Regions from separate parts of the Pseudoduganella sp. R-31 genome, predicted to be linked through region 3. Evidence: predicted binding sites of a transcription regulator. Region 3 holds the regulator's gene; each other region holds the start of a gene.
The links. The regulator sigma-54, encoded in region 3, starts transcription at its own class of promoters, with help from an activator protein. The targets are predictions, from matches to a motif close to TGGCANGNAANCTGCTTT.
Positions count from the first base shown of each region.

Region 1 (4,258 bases), 2.7 Mb from region 3:
CAGCTCGGCCGTGCAAAGCGCTGCCAACTACCTCAAAGGCAAGGGCGGCCTGCTGTTCGTCTCGGCCGGCAACTACAACCGCGATGAAGGCTTCACCCCGACCGACACCATGATCCCGGTCTCGGCCACCGATTCGGCCGACAACCGTGCCAGCTTCTCCAGCTATGGCGCCTTTGTCGCGCTGTCGGCGCCGGGCGTGGGCATCTACACCACTGTCCAGGGTGGCGGCTACGGCGCGGTCAATGGCACCTCCTTCGCCAGCCCGGTCGCCGCAGCGGTGGCAGCCCTGGTGATGTCGGCCAATCCTTCCCTGAGCGCAGACCAGGTGAAGAGCATCCTGTTCACCACCGCTGTCGACCTGGGCACTGCCGGCCGCGACATCTACTTCGGCTATGGCCGTGTGAATGCTTCGGCTGCCGTAGCAAAAGCTGCGGGTACCACAACCACGGCCGACACCACTGCGCCAACGGTCTCGATCGCTGCCCCGCTGGGCAGCAGCACGGTGTCGGGCATCGTCTCGGTCAACGTCAACGCTGCTGATAACGTCGGCGTGGCGCGCGTGGACTTGAAAGTCAATAGCACGGTGGTAGCGAGCGATGCGAGCAGCCCATTTAGCTTTGCGTGGGATTCCAAAGGCGTTGCCAACGGTATGGCAACCCTGACGGCCGTCGCGCGTGATGCTGCCGGCAATGTGACCTCTTCCACGCCAGTCAGCGTGAACGTCTCGAACAGTACCACCACCATTTCTCCGACGACCGACACGGTTGCGCCCGTTGTGGCTATCACCAACCCAAGCAATGGCGGCACCGTTCACGGCAACGTCAACGTTACCGTGAATGCATCGGACAATAGCGGCGCGGCTGGGATTTCGATGTCGCTTTACGTGGACGGCGCGCTGGTTGCTTCGGGCAGCGGATCGAGCATGGCCTACAGCTGGAAACCCAGCAACGGCAGCCATACCCTGAAAGCAGTCGCACGTGATCGCGCCGGTAACACTGCTGCCAGCAGCGTGAGCGTACGCAAGTAAGCGGCTCTCCAATGAAAAACGGCAGCCTTGGCTGCCGTTTTTTTCATCAGGTCGCGATCAGCGGATACTGCGTCGGCGGCTGAGCGCCAAACCCAGCAGGCCGACACCGAATATAGCCAACGTAGCAGGCTCTGGAATTTCCTGTTCACCGCCTCCGCATTCCGGACGTGTGTCGCCTGGAGGGCATTCAGGCGGATTGCAGTTTTCTTCTCCGTCCACGCAGGCACCGGATTTAGCGGAAGATGCATAGCCCTGGACATGCACTGCTGCAAACAAGCCGTCCGTTCCGCAGGTACGGCCTGGCATGCACGACAGGAACATGAAATCATTGACGCTTAGCGTCTCGCTTAGGTCGACAGAGAGACGCCAGACCGATTCGTTCCCCTGCGCCAGCTCACCCGGGTTCGCATTCACAAAATGGAACACACCATCGTAGCTGCCGGACCCGGTTCCGTTCTGGCAATCCGAGCAGATGCTGGTGTTGGCGTTCACCCCGCTTAACAAGGAGAACGTTCCGGTCTGGGCCAGTGCATCACCGTTGAACCACCAGTCGTTCACATAGATGCCAGACTCCAGCACGCCGGTTGCGACGCTCAGGCTGATGTCCACATAATTCGTGCCATAGTCGGTAAACTTCAGTTGCGCCCACGAGTCGGTTGCGGTCGCCCCAGACTGCAGGGGTGGCGCGTCTCCGGTGTAGACGTTGGCGTTATTAAAATTGAGCGTCCATTCGCCCGCATGAGACAAAGGAGCAACCCCCATCAGCAGTGCTGCTCCCAAGACACCCAGCGCAGTTTTGATACTTTTCATGTTACACCCCCTTTTATTATGGTACGAACTCCTATACGCATATAGCGTGCCTAAAAGTTACTCACCAACGAAATCAATCGGTTAACCTCAGCAGTTAAATCTTGACCCCAAAAATTGTAAGAATTCTCGACATTGACATGAAAGTCACCACTGATTTCGTACGGAAACTTAGGTTTCCCTTAGGGCGCAAGACGGCATCGGGTGCCTGCGTTAAAATGCGCTGGACATGAGCGCTACTAACTTCCAGTTTGAAAATTCCTTCGCAGGTTTGCCGCCAGCGTTCTACACTCACCTGATGCCGACTCCATTGCCGGCGCCTTACCTTGTTGGGCTGAGTCCTGCGGCTGCACGTCTCATTGGTCTTGAACCAGCAACGCTGGCGACGCAAGAAGCGGTTGATATCCTGACCGGCAACCGCCTCGCGGAGCGTTCGAAGCCGCTTGCGGCTGTCTATTCCGGCCACCAGTTTGGCGTCTGGGCCGGCCAGCTCGGCGACGGGCGTGCCATCCTGCTCGGCGATCTAGCCACTCCCGAGGGCCCGATCGAGTTGCAGCTGAAAGGCGCCGGCATGACGCCATACTCGAGGATGGGCGATGGACGCGCCGTGCTGCGCTCGTCCATCCGTGAGTTCCTGTGCTCGGAAGCGATGCATGGCCTCGGCATCCCGACCACCCGCGCCTTGTCGGTAGTCGGTTCTGACCAGGGAATCGTGCGCGAATCGATCGAAACCGCGGCCGTCGTCGTCCGCATGGCCCCAACCTTCATCCGGTTTGGTTCTTTTGAACACTGGTACTACAATCGCAAGCCGGATGAACTCAAGCAATTAGCCGATTACGTCATCGACCGCTTCTACCCTTCCCTGCGCGACGAGGAAAACCCGTACGCTGCCTTGCTGGAAGAAGTGACCCGCCGCACCGCGCGCATGATTGCGCACTGGCAAGCAGTAGGCTTCATGCATGGTGTAATGAATTCCGACAATATGTCGATCCTGGGGCTGACTCTCGATTACGGCCCCTTCGGTTTCATGGACGGATTCGACGCCAACCAGATCTGCAACCATAGCGACGAGCGTGGCCGTTACTCGTATTCCAACCAGCCGCAGATCGGTCACTGGAACTGCTACGCCCTCGCGCAAGCCTTGTTGCCGCTGATTGGCGAAGTCGAACTGACCCAGGAAGCGCTCGACGTCTACCAGCCGGAGTTCGCGCGTCACATCGATCAGCTGCTGCATGCCAAGCTCGGTTTGGCTACCACGCAAGAAGGCGACCGCGAACTGCTTGACGGCCTGTTTGCCATCCTGCAAGCCAACCACACTGACTTCACGATTTTCTTCCGCCGCCTGAGCGCCTTGCGCGCCGGCAGCTCGGAAGGCGACGAACCCTTGCGCGACTTGTTCATCGATCGCCCCGCTTTCGATCAATGGGCCGAAGCTTATCGTGCGCGCCTGCGCGCCGAAAACAGCGACGATGCTGCGCGCAAACTTGCGATGGATCAGGTCAATCCCAAGTATGTGCTGCGAAACTATATGGCACAGCTCGCCATCGAAAAGGCGCAAAATAAGGACTTTTCCGAAGTCGAGCGCCTCTTGACCCTGCTCGAACGCCCCTTCGACGAACAAGCAGAGAATGAACAATATGCAGGCTTTCCGCCAGACTGGTCCAGCCAGCTCTCGGTAAGCTGCTCTTCGTGAGAGATCAACAATGAGCGACAAAGTTGTCAAGACCGATGCCGAATGGCGCGCCCAGCTCGACCCGATGGAATACCAGGTTACCCGCCATGCCGCCACCGAGCGCGCATTTACGGGCAAGTTCTGGGACCACCACGAGCATGGCATTTACACCTGCGTATGCTGCAACACCCCGCTTTTCGAGTCGGATGCCAAATTCGATTCCGGCTGCGGCTGGCCGAGTTACTTCAAGGCGCTCGATCCTGCGAATATCATAGAGAAAACGGATCGCTCGCATGGTATGCTGCGCACCGAAATCATCTGTGCAGTATGTGATGCCCACCTGGGCCACGTCTTCCCTGATGGCCCGCCGCCGACCGGATTGCGCTATTGCATTAATTCGGCCTCGCTGCGCTTTGAACCGAAGCCTTGAAAAGATGAAGATTATTTTTGACCTGTTTCCGCTGATCCTGTTTTTTGTCAGCTACAAATTTGCCGGCAGTCACCAGGAGGCCGCGCATGCCATGCTGAATGCCCATCTTGGCGGCCTGGTTTCCGGCGGAGCGATTCCGGCATCGCAGGCGCCGATCGTGGTCGCGACTATTGTCGGCATTATCGGCACCGCTGCCCAGGTGTTATATCTGCTGGCCCGGCGCAAGAAGGTCGACGGGGCTCTATGGGTTTCCCTGGTAGTGTTTATCGTATTCGGCGGCATGACCATCTATTTCCACGACGATGACTTTATCAAGTGGAAG
Region 1 is NZ_CP183986.1:3,702,746-3,707,003, reverse strand. Features, by position in the region: gene ACN9MY_RS16885 (S8 family serine peptidase) at 1-1,027, shown strand, start outside; gene ACN9MY_RS16880 (PEP-CTERM sorting domain-containing protein) at 1,085-1,837, opposite strand; gene ACN9MY_RS16875 (protein adenylyltransferase SelO) at 2,064-3,527, shown strand; gene msrB (peptide-methionine (R)-S-oxide reductase MsrB) at 3,538-3,936, shown strand; gene ACN9MY_RS16865 (septation protein A) at 3,920-4,258, shown strand, end outside.
Region 1: the regulator sigma-54 is predicted to act here: its motif matches at 1,872-1,889, upstream of ACN9MY_RS16880 (PEP-CTERM sorting domain-containing protein).

Region 2 (4,258 bases), 130 kb from region 3:
TTGATCGCGTCGGTCGACTTGCTGAAGGTGTCGGAGCCCTTGAACGCCTGCTTGTCCGGCGTCGGCATGAACTCCGGATTTTCCGGCGCCAGTTTTGCCAGTTCTTCCGCGCGCTGCACGGCTTTCGCCAGCGACTTGTCGTCAAACTCGTTGATGACTGCCGTGCCCTGCTTCTTGCCGAAGGCGACCGCCACGGACAGCTGGGTATTTTCCACCAGGCCGGCAGTCGACACGGCATTGCGCGCATAGCGGATATTGCCGGTGCGGCTGCCGTTGATGGTGACGATGCACTCATCGGCTTTGCTCAGCGACATGACCTTGTCGGAGATGCGCTTGGTCTCTTCCTGATTCAGGATCTTCATTCGTAGTCCTTTCGCCTTAGCCGATCTTGCGTGCAGTGTTGATCACGTTGATGCCGTTGAATCGCGAAGTTGACGAACCGTGCGACACCGCGCTCACCTGCATCGGCTGGCCTTTGCCGTCGAAGAAAGAGCCGCCCATGCGCCAGTCGCGCTCATCGCACATGGCGGTGCAGGCGTTCCAGAACTCCTGGGTATTCGACTGGTAAGCCACGTCTTCCAGCATCTGGCCGATCTTGCCGTCCTTGATCTCGTAGAACATCTGGCCGCCGAACTGGAAGTTGTAGCGCTGCTGGTCGATCGAGAAGGAACCGGCCCCCACGATGTAGATGCCCTTCTTCACGTCTTTCACCAGTTCGTCCGGGGTCATCTTCTTCTTGCCAGCCTTGAGCGAAACGTTAGGCATGCGCTGGAACTGCACATTGCTCCAGGAGTCCGCGTAGGAGCAGCCGTGCGATTCTTTCTCGCCGATCACCGCCGCCTGGTCGCGCGTAGCCTGGTAATTCACCAGGATGCCGTCCTTGATGATGTCCCACTTCTTGCACTTGACGCCTTCGTCGTCGTAGCCGACCGCCCCCAGCGAACCCTGGATGGTTTTGTCTGCCTCGATGTTGACCAGGTCCGAACCGTACTTGAATTTCTTCGACTGCTGCTTGTCCAGGGTCGCGAAGGAAGTGCCGGCGAAGTTGGCCTCGTAGCCCAGCACGCGATCGAGTTCGGTCGGGTGGCCGACGGATTCGTGGATGGTCAGCCACATATGTTCCGGCGACAGCACCAGGTCGTACTTGCCCGGCTCGACCGACTTGGCGGTCAGCTTTTCCTTGGCCTGGCGGCCGGCGGCCTTCGCATCCTCGACCAGGTCATAGGTACGGTTGTACAGCGTGGCGACGCCGCCCGCTGCCTTGATCTTGTCTTCCTTGCGGCCGTCCAGGTATTCATAGCCCATGCCGACCGGGGTGCCCAGGTCGGAACGGCTGCGGAACTTGCCGGTCGACTTGTCAACGGCCGTGGCGAAGAACGGCACCCACAGGCGATGCAGGTCCTGGTCGATATAGGAACCGTCGGTGGAAGCGAAGTACTTCTGCTGGTTAACCTGGAACAGCAAGGACTGGATGAACGAAGCGCCGGCTTCCAGCGCGCCCTTGTTGGCGGTGATCAGCAGGTCGGCCTTCTCCTTGATCGGCACGGTGCGCCAGTCCTTCTTGATCGGGGTCGCCCACGACACTTCGCCCACGCCCGGCGTCGGCGCCAGCTGCACGCCGGCTGCCTGCAGCTTGGCGTTCGCCTTGGCGATGGCGACCGCCTGGCGCGCCGCGCCGGCCACGCCGTCCGGCGACATGTCGCTGGTGGCGGCAAAGCCGTAGGCGCCGTTGGCGATCACGCGCACGCCCACGCCAGCGGATTCGGTATTGGTGACGTTTTCGATGTTCAGGTCACGGGTCGTGATGAACTGGTTCAGGTAGCGGCCGATGCGCACGTCGCAGTAGCTGGCGCCGGCCTGGGTGGCCGCGGTCAGCGCGGTATCTGCCAGCATCTTCTTGAACTTCACTTCCACGGGCTTTACCAGCTCGTCGGCCGCAATGGCGCGGCCAAAAGGCATCATCATGGCAGCCATTGCACCGCCGCTCATGTTGAGGAATGCACGTCGTTCCATAGTCTCTCCAGGGTTATCGTTTTTACCTAAGACAGCTTGCAGGGATCAAATCGTACGCAATTTTTATGCCATTGTGTAAAGCTTGTACAAAGCTGAAACATATCCGCAAAAAGTGTCCGGGCAGTGTCCGCACACCGTCCGCGCGGACACTTGACCGGGCGGCCAGCTTGCACGATCATCAAGTCCCGGGCGACCGGAGCCGCTGCGTCGCCTGCCCAACGAAAAAAGGAGACTCCTGAATGAAACAGTACGTCCTGGCCGGCCTGCTGGCCGTTGGCTTTACCGGTTTTTCCGGCGTTGCACTGGCAGATCCTGCCCTGAAAGCTGCAATCGCCAGCCCTACCCGCAACGCGGACAACGTCAAACGCGACCAGTACCGCCATCCTTACGAGACCCTGACCTTCTTCGGCATCAAGCCGAACATGACGGTGGTCGAACTGTCGCCGGGCGGCGGCTGGTACACCGAAATCCTGGCCCCTTACCTGCGCGACCAGGGCAAGCTGATTACCGCCGGCTCCAGCCCGCAATCGGCCGACGAACGCGTGCGCAAGTCGGCTGAACGCTTCCAGGAGTTCCTGGCCAAGCAGCCGGGCCGCGACAAGGTGGTGCTGGGCGCCTTCGAACCGGGCAACGGCGTATACACTTACGCGCCGAAAGGCAGCGCCGACATGGTGCTCACGTTCCGCAACATCCATAACTGGATCGGCACCGGCGACGAGAACATGAAGAAGCTGATGGCCAGCATCTACGACACGCTGAAACCAGGCGGTATCTTCGGCGTGGAAGAACACCGCCTGCCGTCCGCCATGACCCAGGATGCCAAGGCCAGTACCGGCTATATGCACGAAGCCTATGTCATCAAGATGGCCGAACAGGCCGGCTTCAAGCTGGTGGCAAAGTCTGAAGTCAACGCCAATGCCAAGGATGACGCCAACCACGAGAACGGGGTGTGGGCCTTGCCTCCGACCTTCACCAACAAGGACAAGGACCGCGCCAAGTACGCTGCCATTGGCGAGAGCGACCGCATGACGCTGAAGTTCGTCAAGCCGCAGTAATCAGTGCTGAAAAAGCTGCAACGCTCTGCCGCCGGCTTGCTGCTGGCGGCAGCATCCACCCTGGCCAATGCGGGCGACGCGGCCAATGCGCCGCTGATGCGCTTCGTCCTGCCCTCGGTCACGCCTGGCTCCGAGGTACAGGTCACCTACTTTCACCTGCTGCTGCGCCTCGCGCTGGAAAAGACCGACGGCCCCTTCTCCATCGAGTTCTATCCCCACGAACTGACCAGCCCGCGCCGCGCCCTGGAACTCAAGCGCAATGGCGTCATCAACATCATGTGGGACGGCACCAACGCCGAGCGGGAACGCGACCTGCTGCCGATTCGCATCTCCCTGGTGCGCGAGCTGAACGACTATCGCGTCTTCATGATCCGCAAGGAGGATGAAGCCCGCTTCCGCGAGGTTCGCAGCCTGGGCGACCTGCGCAAGCTCGTTGCCGGCGCGGGCGTCAACTGGCCTTCGGTGGATGTGTTGCGCCACAACCGCCTGCCGGTTGAAACGACGGTCAATTACAGTTCGCTGTTCCCGATGCTGAAAGCAAAGCGCTTCGACTACATGCCGCGCGGCGTGCACGAGGCCTGGGCCGAGGAAAAGGTGTATGGGAAGGACGGATTGATGGTGGAACCGACGATCTTCCTGCATTACCGCGTACCGTTCTATTTCTTTGTCAGCAAGGACAACAAGGCGATGGCGGAGCGGGTGGAGCGAGGCTTGAAACTTGCGCAAGCCGATGGCAGTTTCGACAAGCTGTTGAACGGCTACCCGGCTTTCCAGCGCGCCCTGGGGGAGATCGCGGCGCGCAAGCGCAAGGTATTTGAACTGGAGCTTCCTAGCGGGATTGCAGGCGGCTCATCAAGGTGACAAAGCCGTATCCGGCAACGAAAAGACCGCCCAAGACGACGGCAATTGAAACGATCAGGCTAGTCATTCATTCTCCCAAGTGCACAAACCAGCCGCTATTATGCTGCATGCGCACATGAATGATTCTCACACTTCGTTTCAAGTTTGTCGGAATTTTGTCATTTTTTCACCGGAGTAAAGGACAAATCGGCGAAGTCATAGCTGAAATCAGTCTCGGTGGACACTGGCGCCATCTTCATGCGATCAATCGAACCGTCCGGATTCAGCGAAAACGTCACATAGGCATCGGCGTTGAAATTGCGCTCCTTCCAGCGCACGATGAACGTGTC
Region 2 is NZ_CP183986.1:877,265-881,522, reverse strand. Features, by position in the region: gene ACN9MY_RS03945 (TldD/PmbA family protein) at 1-362, opposite strand, end outside; gene ACN9MY_RS03940 (TldD/PmbA family protein) at 379-2,013, opposite strand; gene ACN9MY_RS03935 (class I SAM-dependent methyltransferase) at 2,253-3,068, shown strand; gene ACN9MY_RS03930 (substrate-binding periplasmic protein) at 3,072-3,929, shown strand; gene ACN9MY_RS03925 (serine hydrolase) at 4,088-4,258, opposite strand, start outside.
Region 2: the regulator sigma-54 is predicted to act here: its motif matches at 2,067-2,084, upstream of ACN9MY_RS03940 (TldD/PmbA family protein).

Region 3 (4,258 bases):
GATCAGGTGGAAGTCAAACTCGCCGGCCACTTCGTAGCAGGACATCACCTCGGGCTCGGAACGCATGCGGTGTTCGAACTGCTTGAGGATGTCGGTATTCTGCTTCTCCAGTTCGACCGACACGAATACCGTCAGCGGCCGCCCGGCGAGCGCGCGGTCAACCAGCGCGACAGCCTTGACCAGCACGCCGTCGTTGCGCAGCCTTTCGATGCGGCGCTGGCAGGTCGCGACCGACGAATGCAAGCGCTCCGCGATCTCGCGCAACGGCGTGCTGGCATCTTCTTGCAGGATATTCAGGATGCCCCGGTCGATCCGGTCCAGATCCCTCATGCGAGGTGGCGCAAGGGGTGCGCCCAGGCCGGCCAGCATGGTTCGAAGAAGCGCTCCACCATGGCGGGCGTCACTTCGGCCAGCGTTGCGGGATTCCACTGCGGCTGGTTGTCCTTGTCGATCACCAGGGCGCGTACGCCCTCGAAAATCTCGCCGTGTTCGAAGTTGCGGCGCACCAGGTTGCGCTCCATGCGCAAGCAGTCGGACACGCCCAGCGACGCGCCGCGCTTCAGCAGCTCGTGGGTCACGCTCATCATCAGCGGCGAGCGCAATTCCATTGCCTTCAGCGATTTCTGCGCGAAAGGCGTGCTGTCGCCTCGCAGCGAATCCATGATGGCGGGTACCGAGCCCGCCGAGAAATGCTGATCGATCAGGGCACGCTGCGCTTCCAGTTCGCTGTCGCCGGCGAAGGCGTTGTGCGGGCCGGCAAAGACCGCGACAGCATCGCGCAACGATTTGCCGGGCGTCGACTCGAACAGCTTGGCCAGTCCGGCCAGTTCAGTTTCCGGCACGAAGTAGTCAGCCAGGTCGAGGTAGAGCGCATCCGCGGCGCCGACCGTCAGCCCGGTGAGGCCGAGCCACATGCCAAGCTGGCCCGGCGCATGCGACAGGAAGTGACTGCCGCCCACGTCGGGAAACAGGCCGATGTTCACCTCGGGCATCGCCATCCTGGTACGGCCCGTGACGATGCGCACGCCGCACTCCGGCCCGCCCTGCGCGATGCCCATGCCGCCGCCCATCACCACGCCATCCATCAGCGCCACATAAGGCTTGGGGTAGAAATGGATTAAATGGTTCAGCGCATATTCTTCGGTGAAGAAGTCCTCCAGCAGCGCGCTGCCGCCTTGCGTATTGCCGCGGCCGACGTCGTGGAAGAAGCGGATATCGCCGCCTGCGCACAGCGCGCGTTCGCTGCTGCTGCGCACCACGACCGCCGCCACCGACGCATCGTCGCGCCATGCCAGCAGCGCCTGCGTCATCGCGCGCACCATGTCGAGGGACAGTGAATTGAGGGTCTTGGGGCGGTCCAGCGTGATGAAGCCGGTACCGTTGGAGAGTTGGGTGTGTACGTGTTCGCTCATGCAAATATTCTAACGCACACTGGTCGCAAAAAAGGGCGCCAATTGCGCCCTTTGGTGTGCTGCACGGCCAGTCCTTTACATGGCGGTGGGTGGTGCCTCATACGTATCCGGGAAATGCTTGATGGCCGCATGACTGTGGTTCTGCACACGGTCCTTGTATTTCATGACCTGGCGATCCAGTTTATCAATCAGGGTATCGATGGCGGCGTAAAGGTCTTGCGACAGGCTTTCGACGTAAACAGTTTTGCCAGACATGCGCAGGTTGATTTCGGCTTTCTGGCGTTTCTCTTTCTCGGTGAGGTTATCTACAGTCAGGATGACAGCAATATCGATTACTTGATCGAAATGGCGCTTGACTCGTTCCAGCTTGTTCTGCACGTACTCGCGAATGGCTGGGGTCACTTCGACATGATGTCCACTGATGGTGAGATTCATACACACTCCTAAAGATGATGTCGCTCTCGAGTTCGTGCACGCCGAAACGCACAGAGGAACCCATGCACTGCACTACAACGATTTGCGGAGGCTAACTGGAGGGATCTTCAACGCTTCTCGATATTTGGCAACAGTCCGTCGCGCAATCACCATGCCTTGTTCACCCAGCATGTCCGCAATCTTACTGTCGGATAAAGGATTTTTCGGGTCTTCTGCTCCTGTCAATTGCACGATCAGTGCCCGTATCGCAGTCGAGGAAGCCTCCCCCCCGGCTTCGGTCGCGACGTGGCTACCAAAGAAATATTTCAACTCAAACATGCCATGCGGGGTGAGCATATATTTTTGAGTTGTTACGCGAGAAATAGTGCTCTCGTGTAGTCCCAGTGTATCAGCAATTTCACGCAACACAAGGGGTCTCATGGCCACTGCGCCATGACTGAAAAAGTTCTTTTGTCTTTCTACTATCGCTTCCGCGACGCGCAGGATCGTGTCGAAGCGCTGGCGCATATTCTTGATCAACCACTTGGCCTCCTGCAGCTGGCCATTCATCTGCGACTCGCTCTTGCCTTGCTTGAGCAGGTTGGCATACAGCGCGTTCACGCGCAGGCGCGGCACCACGTCGTTGTTCAGGGTGACGATCCAGCCGCCGCGGCCCTTTTTCACGATCACGTCCGGCACCACGTAGTCTGACTCGCCTGACGCAAATTCGGCGCCCGGATGCGGGTTGCACTGGCGGATCACGCACTGTGCTTCGCGCAAGTCTTCATCGTCGCAGTCGAGCGCTTTCTTCAGCTTGGTGAACTCGCGCTGGGCGAACCAGGTCAGGTGCTTCTCGACGATGGTCAGCGCCATGCGGCGCGTCACCAGCGGCACGCCGGGCATGCGCCTGATCTGCAGCGCCAGGCATTCGGAGGCATTGCGTGCGGCGACGCCGGGCGGATCGAAGCTTTGCAGCAGCACCAGGCTGCAGCGCAGGTCGTCCAGTTCGATTTCCAGCTCGGGCGGCAGGCGCTCGTGGATTTCTTCCAGCGGCTCTTCCAGGTAGCCGTTCTCGTCCAGCGCATCGATGATCAGTTCCATCAGCGCGCGGTCGCGCGGCTCCTGCACGGTGACGCGCATCTGCTCGAGCAGGTGTTCGCGCAGCGTGCAGCCGGAAGCTTCCAGTTGCGGGCGGCTGTCTTCGTCGTCGGCGGATTTGCTGCCGGCGCTGGCGCTCCAGTCGGCGTCGTCGCTGCCGTTGCCGGCTTCATGGTCGCCGCCTTCATAGGTATCGCTTTCGCCGGCAGCGGCCGGGGCTTCGCCGCCCTCGCCTTGCGGGCCTTCAGCCGAAGGCGTGGCGGGAGCTTCGGTGCCATTGCCGTTGCCCTGGCTGATGGCGCCATCGGCCAGCAGCCGTACCGAGTGGTCGAGCGGGTCGTCAAGGCGCTCCAGCATGGGATTGTCGCCAAGCAGCTGTTCCAACTCCTGGTGCAGCTCCAGCGTGGACAGCTGCAGCAGGCGGATGGATTGTTGCAGCTGCGGCGTCAGCGCCAGGTGTTGCGAGGTTCGCAGTTGCAGTGTTTGTTTCATGGCCTTCGTTTACATGCGGAAGTGTTCGCCGAGGTAGACGCGGCGAACGGATTCGTTGGCAATGATGTCGTCCGGGCGGCCCGAGGCCAGCACGGCGCCCTGGTTGATGATGTAGGCGCGGTCGCAAATGCCGAGGGTCTCACGCACATTATGGTCGGTGATCAGCACACCGATATTGCGCTCCTTCAGGAAACGCACAATACGTTGGATTTCGATCACGGCGATCGGATCCACGCCGGCAAACGGTTCGTCGAGCAACACGAAGCGCGGGTTGGTGGCCAGGGCGCGCGCAATTTCCACGCGGCGGCGCTCGCCACCCGACAGCGACAGGGCCGGGTTCTCGCGCAGCTTCTCGATTTGCAAGTCGGCCAGCAGCGATTCCAGGCGCTGCTTGATTTCCGCCTTGGGCAGAGGCTTGCCGTCCACCTTCTGCAGTTCCAGTACGGCACGAATGTTTTCTTCCACCGTCAGCTTGCGGAACACCGAAGCTTCCTGCGGCAGGTAGGACAGGCCCAGCGTGGCGCGCTTGTGGATCGGCAGGCTCGACACGTCGGTGCCGCCGATATCGATGGTGCCTGCATCGGAAGCCACCAGGCCGACGATCATGTAGAAAGAGGTAGTCTTGCCGGCACCGTTGGGACCGAGCAGGCCGACCACTTCACCGCAATCGACTTGCAGCGAAACGTCGTGCACCACCTGTCGCTTGCCATAGGTTTTCTGGAGGCCGCGCACGACCAGCGTGCTGGCGCAGTTATTTGCTTGCATGCTTACTTCTTCTCCGTCGGCGTCGCTGGGGGTTCGGTACGGGTCGGCTGGATCACCATGGTGCCGCGACCGCCGCC
Region 3 is NZ_CP183986.1:1,009,783-1,014,040, reverse strand. Features, by position in the region: gene ACN9MY_RS04645 (Lrp/AsnC family transcriptional regulator) at 1-330, opposite strand, end outside; gene ACN9MY_RS04640 (enoyl-CoA hydratase/isomerase family protein) at 327-1,412, opposite strand; gene hpf (ribosome hibernation-promoting factor, HPF/YfiA family) at 1,488-1,847, opposite strand; gene ACN9MY_RS04630 (RNA polymerase factor sigma-54) at 1,920-3,416, opposite strand; gene lptB (LPS export ABC transporter ATP-binding protein) at 3,426-4,181, opposite strand; gene lptA (lipopolysaccharide transport periplasmic protein LptA) at 4,184-4,258, opposite strand, start outside.

Region 4 (4,258 bases), 1.0 Mb from region 3:
TGCCGCGGTCACGCTGATCGACACCGGCGACGCCGTAGCCCGCCAACTGGCACGCCTGCTGGAAGGCGCCGGCCTGCTGCGTCCAGGAGGCACGCCAGCCCACCTGCATGGCTACACCAGCGGCAACGCAGAGGCTCTGAAGCAGCAGTTTGCCAGCCTGCTCGGACTGCACCCTCAGGTCGATTCCGTGGCCGTTTGAAATATATTTGCCAGATTATCGGAGTCCCTATATAATCTCGGCTCTGTCGCGCTACGGTGCGATGGAAAAGAAGTTTTCAGTGGTGGCTGTAGCTCAGTTGGTAGAGTCCAGGATTGTGATTCCTGTTGTCGTGGGTTCGAGCCCCATCAGCCACCCCAAATTTCTTAGCTGAAAATGAACGATAAAAATGGCCGCATTTGCGGCTTTTTTTTCATCCAGATCATCGCCGCAGGGTGGCACGCAAAGTGTCAGGCAATTTACGCTTACCATTTCCATGACCAGTTCACTGTGGCCTAAAAATGGGTTATCGCGGATTTCCGGAATGACCATGCTTTAAACGCAAGAGAGCAATGAGTAAGAGTTATTGTGTTTGTACCTCCAAACCCTCTAACTAACCCACTGCTCTCATGCCAAATCATAGACTCAGCCTCCCATTTGGGAAGCTGGGTTACGCTGCTACGGTTGTAGTCGTTGCCGTACCCAGCGCATTAGTTGGCTTAATCGCCGTTCGCGAGTGTCGCGCCGATAGCCGGGGTTCGTAACACCGTGGAGCAAGGAGCAAGCGATGGCACGCAGCAACGCCATCCAACCTTTCCTACTCCCCGCCCTAAAACTACCCCTGTACTGGAACTTAGTGCGCATGCGCTGCTCCATGAATACCGGTCAGCTCAAGGGATTTACAACAAGATAAGGGTCATGAAACGGGTGACCTATGACTACCGCGACTCTGAACTCTTCCTCCTGAAGGTCAAAGCAACGTTTCCCGGCAATCCGCGATGAATTCTGCCATAGTGCCGTTGTGCACGCGAGCGCTAACGATTCGCTTCGGCGCTTTCGGCAACAGCAGCCTATAAGCCTTCATGACTCGATAGAAGTGCTTGTGATTAAACAGCGCCAGGCCCGCTGCCATGCGCCGGCGGTTGACCAGCGCCCAGTGCGTCGATAGCCGTACGTCGGCAATTGACCAATCTCCGCGCGAATCGCGTCGACCAAGGCAAGGTCGGCAAGTACGTCCATCTCGCGCACCGTGCGGCCATCAACCCAATCCGGCGACCGCGTTATCAACTCAATCACGTGAGAGCGCGCCACGCCCAAGGCCTCGCAGACCGGTTTCACTGGTCGTCCTTCGGCAACAAGGGCGCGGGCAAGCCACTTTTTTTTCGCGGGCAAAGTCCACGGACTCCTTCAGAATTTCAGCCTCCATGGCTTTTTTGCCCAGCATGCGCCGCAGGTGTGCGATTTGGGCGCGGGCGGCTGCGAGCTCGCTGGCTGGCACGACCGATTCGCCGGCATGGACTGCCACCAGGGCGCCTTCGCGCTCCAATTTCCGCCAGTTGAATAGCTGGCTCGCGCTGATTCCGTGTTTGCGCGCCACCAGCGAAACGCTCATTCCTGGCTCGTACGTTTCGCGCACCAGTGCTGCCTTTTCTGCTGCGGACCATCGACAACGCTTCTCGTCGCTGACCGCCACCAACTCGATTGATTGCCTGCTCTTAGTCATATGCCTAGTCCTATTGCTAGTCGTAAGGATAATGCATAGACTGTGTCCGGCGATTCAGGAAGCTATCTCAGTCGCCAATTACAACAATGCGTTAGCAGCAGTCTGGCGGCAGTTTGCTGGCACGTATTTGAATTTACTCATCGAATCTACGCTACAAGCCCAGGTGAGTTGGTGGGTTGGAATAATGCCCTGGGTTAGTCGACTGCCAAGAGCACCATTGGCGCCTGCGCCATCGAAGGGAGTCATGGTGAGCGTTACATTCCCGGCTTTTTCGGTTGTCTTGACAGTAATCACACCACCAATGTCGACGCTAAGTACTAATACAATGTTTTGCGTCGCTTTACCTACATTAAGAGGAGTCGCAAACGGAGTGCCATTGGCAGCATTGTCGGCAACCGCAATTTTAGCAGCATCAGCAACAGCCATTGCTTCGGTCACACGAGCGCGAACGGCATAGTCTTGGTATGCCGGCAAAGCAACTGCCGCCAGAATACCAACGATCGCCACGACGATCATCAGCTCGATCAGGGTAAAACCTTGCTGCGCTTGCTTCTCGCATTGTGCGAACTTCATGCTTCTCTCCTACTAAGTATTGCGAATCACGACGACTCAACGTTTTACTTCACACAGAATGCTCAGCAATGAGCGTGCCAGGCATCTAGACGGTTTTTGCCGTGCAGGGTGTGCCTGGCATCCGAATTATGAAAGCTACCGGCACGAACAAGACGGGCGCTTCGCATATAAGCAACACTCACAAGCTCGGTCAACACCAACAGGCTAAAAGGATGCATGCCTGACTTAGCGTAATGAAAGTGAAGCCACTGGGCAGCAAAATGCATTAGCGGTGCTTACCAAAAAGCCATGCACGACATTATGGATTTGGCACCAATTGTATGAAAAATGCCCGCAAAGAGCGGGCATTTTTTTAGTCGAGCTAGCCGCTAATTACAGCAGAGCTTTAGCTTCAGTTTGGCGGCAGTTTGCTGGTGCGTACTTATATTTCTTCTCGTCGCTAATGCTGCAGGCCCATACGATTTGGTTGACTGGTGGAGTACCTGCAGTCAGACCGGTGCCGATAGCGCCATCAAACGGGGTCATGGTGATAGTGAAAGCACCTGCTTTATCAGTCGTCACGACGGTGATAACGCCGCTAGCGTCGATTGCAGGTGGGGTTGCAATGTTTTGCGTCGCCTTACCTGGATTCAGGCCAGTTGCAAACGGAGTGCCATTGGCAGCGTTGTCGGCTACGGTAACTTTAGCGGCATCAGCAGCAGTAATTGCTTCAGCAACACGGGAACGAACGGTGTAGTCCTGGTATGCAGGCAGGGCAACAGCTGCCAGAATACCAATGATCGCCACAACGATCATCAGTTCGATCAGGGTGAAACCCTGCTGTGCTTGCTTCTTGTATTGTGCGAATTTCATGCTTCTCTCCTGTTGAGTGTTGGGAGCCTCATCGGCTCAAAGTTTTGCTGCACACCGCATACTATGCAATGAGCGTGCCAGGCCAAATTCGCGATGTTTTTGCCGTTTTTTGGCAATATCTTTGGTGCATCTCGCCCGGTGGCGCAGGTCCATGCTGCGCCACAGTTTTGGCGTGGCACGACAATCAGCGTATCATCCGGGCTTGGCACAGCCTTTTGATGCGCCACGGCAACTATTACCCCGTAAGTTTCTGCCCAGAATATTCCTGAAATGTTCGCTAGCAAACTTTACTGAAGATGAGAAATGAACCAACAGATCAAAATTAGCACCGCCATCACATTGACCGGTTGGAGCAAGCGCACGTTTTGGCGCAGATTTGCCGATGGTTCGGTGGAACGGGGCGCCGAGAACCATGTAAAAGCAAATGAAGTTTCGACAGTTGTGCTGGATTCAATACTTCCGCACCTATGGGTGACGCTAACAGCCGAGGATTTACAGCTTGTATTAGATGCAGATGCGGGCCATGCGCAGGCCCAGTCCGATTTGGCACTACTTTTTCGTGACTTAGAGAAGCACAAGGAGGCGCTGTACTGGCTCGAACTCGCGATAAAGCAGGGCGATGTGAGCGCGATGCACTGGATGGGCCGGGCTTACGTCGAGGGCACAGGTGTTCCCAAGGACGACAATTTAGGGCTGATGTGGATTGCGAAGGCTGCAGCTGGTGGCCACATCGTATCGCAGGCGCAAATTTCCGGAATGATTCGCTGTGTTACAGTAACGAACAGCGATTGACCAGACCATATCGTGGGGGATTCTCCCAGTTAAGTTCAAGCCTTCTGCCCCCCAAAAGGTCCGGTTGCGGATTTTGCTGATTTCAGACAACCCTCCAGGATTCGTGTGGACTTCCAGTCTTTGAGTTGCCCGCAGTGTGGCGGAGTGCTGCCACGCCAGGCCATTTGGCGCACCGTCGAGTGCCCATATTGCGCCGCCACCGTCACCCGTTCCGATGCCGTCGTCGACGTGGCGCGCTTCCGCGAAGCGCTCCTGCGCTTCCAGAACGACCCGGTCGGCCAGGATGCCCGCTGCGGCGAACGGCGCTACCGCATCATCCGTCTGTTATACGAAGGCGCTGG
Region 4 is NZ_CP183986.1:2,014,601-2,018,858, reverse strand. Features, by position in the region: gene murI (glutamate racemase) at 1-199, shown strand, start outside; tRNA gene ACN9MY_RS09165 (tRNA-His) at 282-357, shown strand; partial or broken gene ACN9MY_RS09160 (transposase) at 963-1,700, opposite strand; gene ACN9MY_RS09155 (pilin) at 1,779-2,273, opposite strand; gene ACN9MY_RS09150 (pilin) at 2,646-3,125, opposite strand; gene ACN9MY_RS09145 (tetratricopeptide repeat protein) at 3,429-3,917, shown strand; gene ACN9MY_RS09140 (protein kinase family protein) at 4,062-4,258, shown strand, end outside.
Region 4: the regulator sigma-54 is predicted to act here: its motif matches at 2,336-2,353, upstream of ACN9MY_RS09155 (pilin).